DNA from 2 places in the Tolypothrix campylonemoides VB511288_2 genome. Region 2 is predicted to be linked to the other one. Evidence: riboswitches for the same ligand, from Rfam matches in the RefSeq annotation. Region 2 holds a riboswitch; the other holds the start of a gene.
The links. A riboswitch is a leader RNA that binds a small molecule or an ion and turns the genes downstream of it on or off. The one in region 2 is predicted to bind cyclic di-AMP.

Region 1: another riboswitch for cyclic di-AMP. It lies ahead of AB0756_RS34100 (glycosyltransferase); the one in region 2 lies ahead of ntrB (nitrate ABC transporter permease).

What each region holds. Positions count from the first base shown of each region.
Region 1 is NZ_JBFPMW010000016.1:4,111-7,532, forward strand. It holds gene AB0756_RS34095 (hypothetical protein) at 1-103, opposite strand, end outside; gene AB0756_RS34100 (glycosyltransferase) at 261-1,544, opposite strand; cyclic di-AMP (ydaO/yuaA leader) riboswitch at 1,705-1,929, opposite strand; gene AB0756_RS34105 (glycoside hydrolase family 31 protein) at 2,390-3,422, opposite strand, start outside.
Region 2 is NZ_JBFPMW010000011.1:130,663-134,084, reverse strand. It holds gene AB0756_RS28050 (ABC transporter substrate-binding protein) at 1-1,273, opposite strand, end outside; gene ntrB (nitrate ABC transporter permease) at 1,370-2,221, opposite strand; cyclic di-AMP (ydaO/yuaA leader) riboswitch at 2,316-2,542, opposite strand; gene AB0756_RS28040 (sensor histidine kinase) at 2,909-3,422, shown strand, end outside.

The DNA of each region.
Region 1 (3,422 bases), on a different contig from region 2:
TTACATAAACTCCTTGTACGACTTCATGACCGTACCCAACAACTTGACCAATTAGCCCGGTCACTTGATGGCGTGCATAGTCACCAATCTCTAACATTGTCATAACTCCTTGACTAGATAGACGGAACGGTTTGTTTTTTACGTTTGCTACAGAATATTGACAATTGGTTGAACGGGGATCGCTTGAGGCGGTGAAATGATTGCAACTTCCTTGATAGAGCGATGGAAGAATGCGAATTCAAGCCTTCGCCGACCGCTTGTCAAGCCACAACCTGAGGTTTTCTCTCTTGTTCTTGTGTGGTGACAACTTCTGGTAACAAATGAGTGTAAAGATGAGTTAATCTGGAGGCAACACTTTGCCAGCTGAAAGCAATTTCTACACGCTGTCTACCTGCTTCACCAAGGCGATCCCGCCATTCTGGATTGATTAGAATGCGGTCAATAGCTAAGGCAAAAGCATCTTCATCCTTGGGAGGAGCAAGCAATCCTGTTACCTCAGGTACTACTGTAAATCGCAAACCACCAACATCACTGGCAACAACTGGAGTTCGGCTCGCCATCGCTTCAATGGCAACCAAACCAAAAGGTTCGTAGTGACTGGGGACAACACACACATCAGCCGCTGCATAGTATAAAGGCAGAACAGCCTCATCTAGACGACCTGGAAAGGCTGTGTAATTCTCCAGTCCAAGTTCAGACACAATACCAGAGATGCGATCGCGCTCGATTCCATCACTATAACCGGGACGACTGCCACCTCCAATAATTAATTGTAGGTTAGCGACAGAGTGCAAACTTGACTTTGCAAAAGCTCTCACAAGTGTCTCAATACCCTTGCGTTTATCAAAGCGACCAACGTAGAGTACAACCTTTGCATCAGGAGCAATACCCAATGTTTGACGTGCTTGAGAGCGTTCAACCGAGCCAAATTTCTCAATATCGGTACCGCAAGGAATAACTTCTATGCGTCCAAGAGAAGAAACTAGCTTTCGCATATGTTCCTGTTCTTGGGGGCTAGTCGCAACAACTCGATCGACACACTCCAGACAATTTTTTTCTACAGCTAGTCTGATACTAGCTATTGCTGGTACGTCAGAAACAGTGCTGTATTTCACTGCTCCTAATGAATGGTATGTATGCACTTGAATCAATGGTTGCCGCTTTTTTAGTTCCATACCCACCCAAGAAGACAACCAATAGTGAGTGTGAACCAGAGAATACTGAAAACCTTGATTTTGCTGGAATGATTGAAACTCTGCGATAAATTCAGGTAGATAATCTAGCAGGCTATCCCGACCTATAAACTCTATCGGACCAGCTTTTAGCCGAATTGTTCGACAGTTAGTTCCATGTTGGATAATAGCTGCTTGCTCGGGACTGCTGAGGCGAGTGAACATATCCACCTGCCAACCTTTTTGAGCTAGTGCGTAACCTATCTGACGGACATACACGTTTTGTCCACCAGCCTCTTCTTGTCCTATTTCTGCAGCAGGATCTCCATCCACAGAAATCAAAGCGATACGATGCTTTTTTGTCAGTAGCATAGTTAAACTTCACCACATGGCAATCTTTCCTGCCTCAGATATCTGAGTGGAGGTAATATGACCCCTTACCCAAAGCTAAGGGCAGGTACAACGAAGCGCACAGATACCAGCCAAGGATACCGACGAGAACAAGGCATTACTTGTTAAGAATGCTGTTCGCTCAGTCTCCTCTCAATGCCGACGAAGTTAGCTGACGGGCTAGGACTGAGAGATGTCCCTCTTTAACAAGGATGAAATATAAAGTTTAAAGGATGATGTGAGAAAAAGGACCTCTTATTTATCCTTTATACTTAAGTCTCTATCCTTTTTAAAGATTAGCCCCAACGGTGGTTCCTCCGCTTCAAGTTTACCTACGGGAACACTGTGTCTAAGGCAAACCAAGAATTAGGCAGACCGAATCTATATTGTTAAGAATTTAACGCGTAACCTTCACATAAGTCAACCTTCTTCAAGGAAGACTTCTTTTAGCAACAAGCATTGCTACTCTCCATTACGTTTTACTGCGAGTTGTGTAATTCTGAACGTAACCGTTTAACAAAGCCAGCTTGGTCTAACAAGTTATGGATAAACAATTATGAAGTACGACCTCCATCCAACATATATCCTTCATCGAAATAAATTTCAAATGCTTAACATAAGTTATCATAATTATATGAATTTTCTTTAAAGAAAATTATATGCATTACTTTTTTATCTGAATATTTTGTTGCAAATATTAAATCAATTTTATGTCTAGCGAGAGATGACAAAATATCATTTTCTTTTTTTAATTTTTCGGCTAGTTGGGTGGGCAATGCCCACCGATATCGAATAGTTTGGGAGCATGAGGGCTCACGTCCCAATCCCTAGCCTTGGATGCGAACCTGATGGAAGCGATCGCTGACATCACCCCCCTCTAAGTTTGGGAACTCCAATATCTGTCCGGTGCAAGTCACCTCTTCTCCATCAACCCACACTTGTTGCAGTTTGATTCCATGTACGTGTAGGCTCATCGATTTATAGGGGAAAGGATATTTCCCTTCTTCTGTCCAAGTGATTTCCAGACCGTTCTCGGAACGTGTCATCCCAAACTTATCTACTCTTGATTCTCCATAGCCATCACCTGCATCAGTGTAGAGAACGGTTTCACGGCTGTCTTCTTCTACAGGAGGGTAAATATGGAGAATTAATTGCTTTTTCTCCTCCATTGGTAAAATACTTCCAGCCAAAACGAACAGGGGAATTTGTTCTAGCGGTGCTTCGATTGTGATTTGTTGGGAACCTTCTAAAGCTGTATCATCCCAAAAATTATACCAGAAACCTTTAGGTAAAATCACTTGTCGCGATCGCGCTCCTTCTTGTACGATCGGACAAACAAGTAACGCCTCACCCAACAAGAAAGCATCTTCCACAGACCAGAGTTCGGGTTCATCCGTTGCAGACCAGAAAAGAGGACGCACGGGAGGATAACCTTTTTGTGTTGCTTCCCAAGACAAGGTATAGAAATAGGGAAGCAATCGGTAACGGAGTTCTAAATATTGCCGAATGATACTTAAATAAGGTTCTCCATAAGTCCAAGGCGTGCGGTGTTCCACATTATTAGAAGAGTGGGTGCGGTAAAACGTAAAAAAGGTTGCCATTTGGAACCACCGCAAGTAAAGCTCAGCACTAGGATTTCCCTGAAAACCACCGATATCGGGACCGCTATAAGGAATGCCAGAAAGCCCCAAACCTACGACTGTTGCTATAGTTGTACGCAACGCAATCCAGGTACACTCTACATCACCCGTCCAAGTCCAAGCGTAGCGCTGAAGACCAGCCCAGCCCGCACGGGAAACAATAAAAGGGCGTTGCTGGGGATGGTATTGGCACAAACTTTCATATGCTGCTTTTGCCTGT
Region 2 (3,422 bases):
TCCAACCTTGTGCAGCTAGTTTCTCTGCATCTTTGGGAAATTTCTTGATTTGACCCCAACGTGCTGCTTGAGTCATCATCCAAATACTTCTGGATCTCCATAAAAATGTAGAGTGTTCGTCAGGGCTTTTAGGAATGTTGTCAGGAATGTCGAAGAAAATTGTCGTATCAGCAGCTTTTATCGTGCGATCCTTACCATCAAACCCACCATAGTTATAGTTGCCCAAAATAGCGGGACCAGTAAATTTAGTTGTTGGCGCACCTTTTTTTCTAGGTTTTGCACCAGTAAACGAACGATCTGTTATCAGTTCGGCAACTTCTTGACGGTTTTCAGGTTTGCTGCAATACTGACAAGCCTCAATCATCGCCTTGACCAGAGAGCGATAGGTTTTGGGATAATTGACGATAAATGATTCCATCACCCCCAAAAGTCTATCTGGATGTCCCAACCAGACTTCTTTGCCTTGAGCAAAGGTAAAACCTACACCTTCATTACCAGTAATTGCACGAGTATTCCAAGGTTCTGCCACCATATAGGCTTGCATTGCGCCAATACGCACGTTCGTCACCATTTGTGGTGGGGGAACAATAATGACCCGAAACTCTTTAAATGGATCGACTCCTGCAGCAGCTGATATATAGCGGATAAAGTACTCGTAAATGGCAGAACTAAGAACAACTGCCCAAACTTTACTTTCCGCTGGCTGTTTTTCAAAAAAATCTCGAAAATCCCGACCAAACTCTTCCAAAGCTCGATCGCCATATTGTGCTTTGTACTGATACCACGGGCGCAACCCAAAATCCCACATGGCTTTATTCATCGTCATGGCATTTCCATGACGGTGAATTGTCATGGCTGCACATAAAGGGGCGTGACGAGCACCTTCAGCGCCGATTCTGGCATTGGTTACAGCACCAGACACAACGGGTGAGGCATCAAGGCGACCAAAGATAATTCCATCACGAGATGTTGCCCAGCTTGCTTCTCGATTGAGTTTGACGTTCAACCCATATTTGCGGAAAAAACCTTTTTTCCAAGCAATAGCAAAGGGCGCACAATCGTTGACAGGGACATAACCAACAGTGAGATTCGGTTTTTCTAACGTTTTGGAATCAACAACAGGTTGAACGGCAGCAGCTTCTTCTGTTAGCCCTTTAGCACTGCGGTCTCCGGAGATAGCACATGAAGATAAAGCCATTCCCGCTGCTGTTGCCCCTACTCCTACCAAAAACTCCCGTCGATGCAAAAGATTTTTCTTATCGGCGTTGTTCATAAATGATTGTTAGTTATTAGTTGTTAATTGTTAGTGGTTCTACTAACTACTGTGCGGGCGCAATGCCTTGCGCCCCTACTAACCACTATCCTTTAGTTAACTTGCGGTTTTTCCCGGACGACGAGTGACTAACTCTTGAATTTGGCCTACTGCAAAATCAAGCAATAGCCCAGTTAAGCCAATGACCAATACGGCTAAGAATACCGAGCTCAAGTTGAGACGGCTCCACTCATCCCACACAAAAAAGCCGATTCCGATACCACCAGTTAGCATTTCTACAGCAACGATCACCAGCCAAGCAATTCCCAAGCTGATCCGCAAGCCAGTGAAGATATATGGTAGACTTGCGGGCCAAATAATTTTTGTAATTCGCCGCCAACGTGGCATTTCTAAGACTCTTGCTACATCTATATAGTCTTTGGAAACACTTGACACGCCCAGTGCAGTATTGATGATTGTAGGCCACAAGGAGGTGATGAAAATAACAAATATGGCTGATGGATCTGCCAAATTGAAGATAGCTAGGGCAATTGGTAGCCAAGCCAAAGGTGACACAGGTTTAAAAATTTGAATGACTGGGTTGAGAGCAAGCATTGCCGTTTTGGACATTCCAATCAAAAACCCTAAGGGAATTGCAACTACAGCACCCAATAAAAAACCTAACAATACCCGCCGCAAGCTTGCGATTAACAACCATCCAATTCCTAAATTGCCCGGTCCTCTCTGATAAAATGGGTTCAGGATGTAGTCCAAGTTGGCAACCAGCGCTTCTGGTGGGGTTGGCATTAATTCATGATTAGCAAGAGCAATAACCCACCACAGTAGAATAATTCCTAAAAATCCAAGCACTGGCAGTATAAAGGTTTCTTTCACCAGTACGGGTTTTGTTCTTTTCCAGGCTGCTTGTCCAGCAACTGCAATAATTGCAGCTATGTTTAATTGAAACACTCTGCTTCACCTCACCAGACTTAAATGCGGGTACAAAAAACCGAGCAGTACCAGCCAGGGATACTGATGAGATTCAATAAAGACTATTGTCTCTTCAGTCTCCTCTCAGTGCCTACGAAGTTAGCTGACGGGCTAGAGTTGAGAGATACTCTCCCTGAGAAGGATTAAGTATAAAGTGTAAAGGATGAAGTTACTACTGCCCCCTCTTTTTATCCCCATACCCTTTATATTTGACCCTTTCTCAGGATACGCCCCTTTGAATGGTTCCTCCGCTCTAACTAATGCAAACTTGCCATTAGCCAGATTAGGCTGACTTACTCTTAAATTTTAGATAAATGTAACACTGCTACACAGTAGCGTCAAGGTATCCAGAGATAGAGGATTTTCATTTTACCATCTATTATTATTTATCCTGTTAAGATCTTTCTCCATCTTCTGGTGTAAATATTTAAGAAGAATTATGTATTGAGTATAATTTACATAATGTTTGCTTTAGATAATCATAATATTAAAAACTATTTTTACTCATTACCCACATAGAAATTTTAGAATATTCATGAAAAATTTGAAATACTATATTTTAGGCATTGCCTACTAAATCATAATTTTAGCAGGTAATCCCAGGCATACGGATGTTTCCCAAATCAAATAAGATTGCTATAGTTAAATATTGTTCATCTGCACGCAATGAAAGATTTTAGTCAACTGCTACAAAATAAAACTCAAACAATTGTAGAAGAGTGGGTGAAAGCTGTTCGAGAAGACAAAAAAATTCCCATCACCAAAAATCTCTCACGCTCAGCTATCAAAAATCATCTCACTGATGTCCTCTCAGCACTAGCAGATGTTCTGGCTAAAAGTCCACAAGATGATGAAATGAAACAGATCGTTCAAGAAAGTTTGCATCATGGAACTCTTAGAGCTGAACAGGGTTATGATGCAGCAGAAATTGCACGAGAATACCGTGTACTGCGAGAGATTATATTTAAGACAATTGAACCGGAATTTTTACAAGCATCTGTAGGGGAAGTGATGCGAGCTGTACGACTCATTGATATAGTTTTAGATGAAGCGATCGCATCTTGTTTTCAAAGCTACACAGAACAGCGCTTGACAGAACTACAGCAGCTACAAAACCAGTTAAGCCTTAACAATCAGGAACTTACCCGCTTATTAAGGTCAAATCAAGATCATATATCTT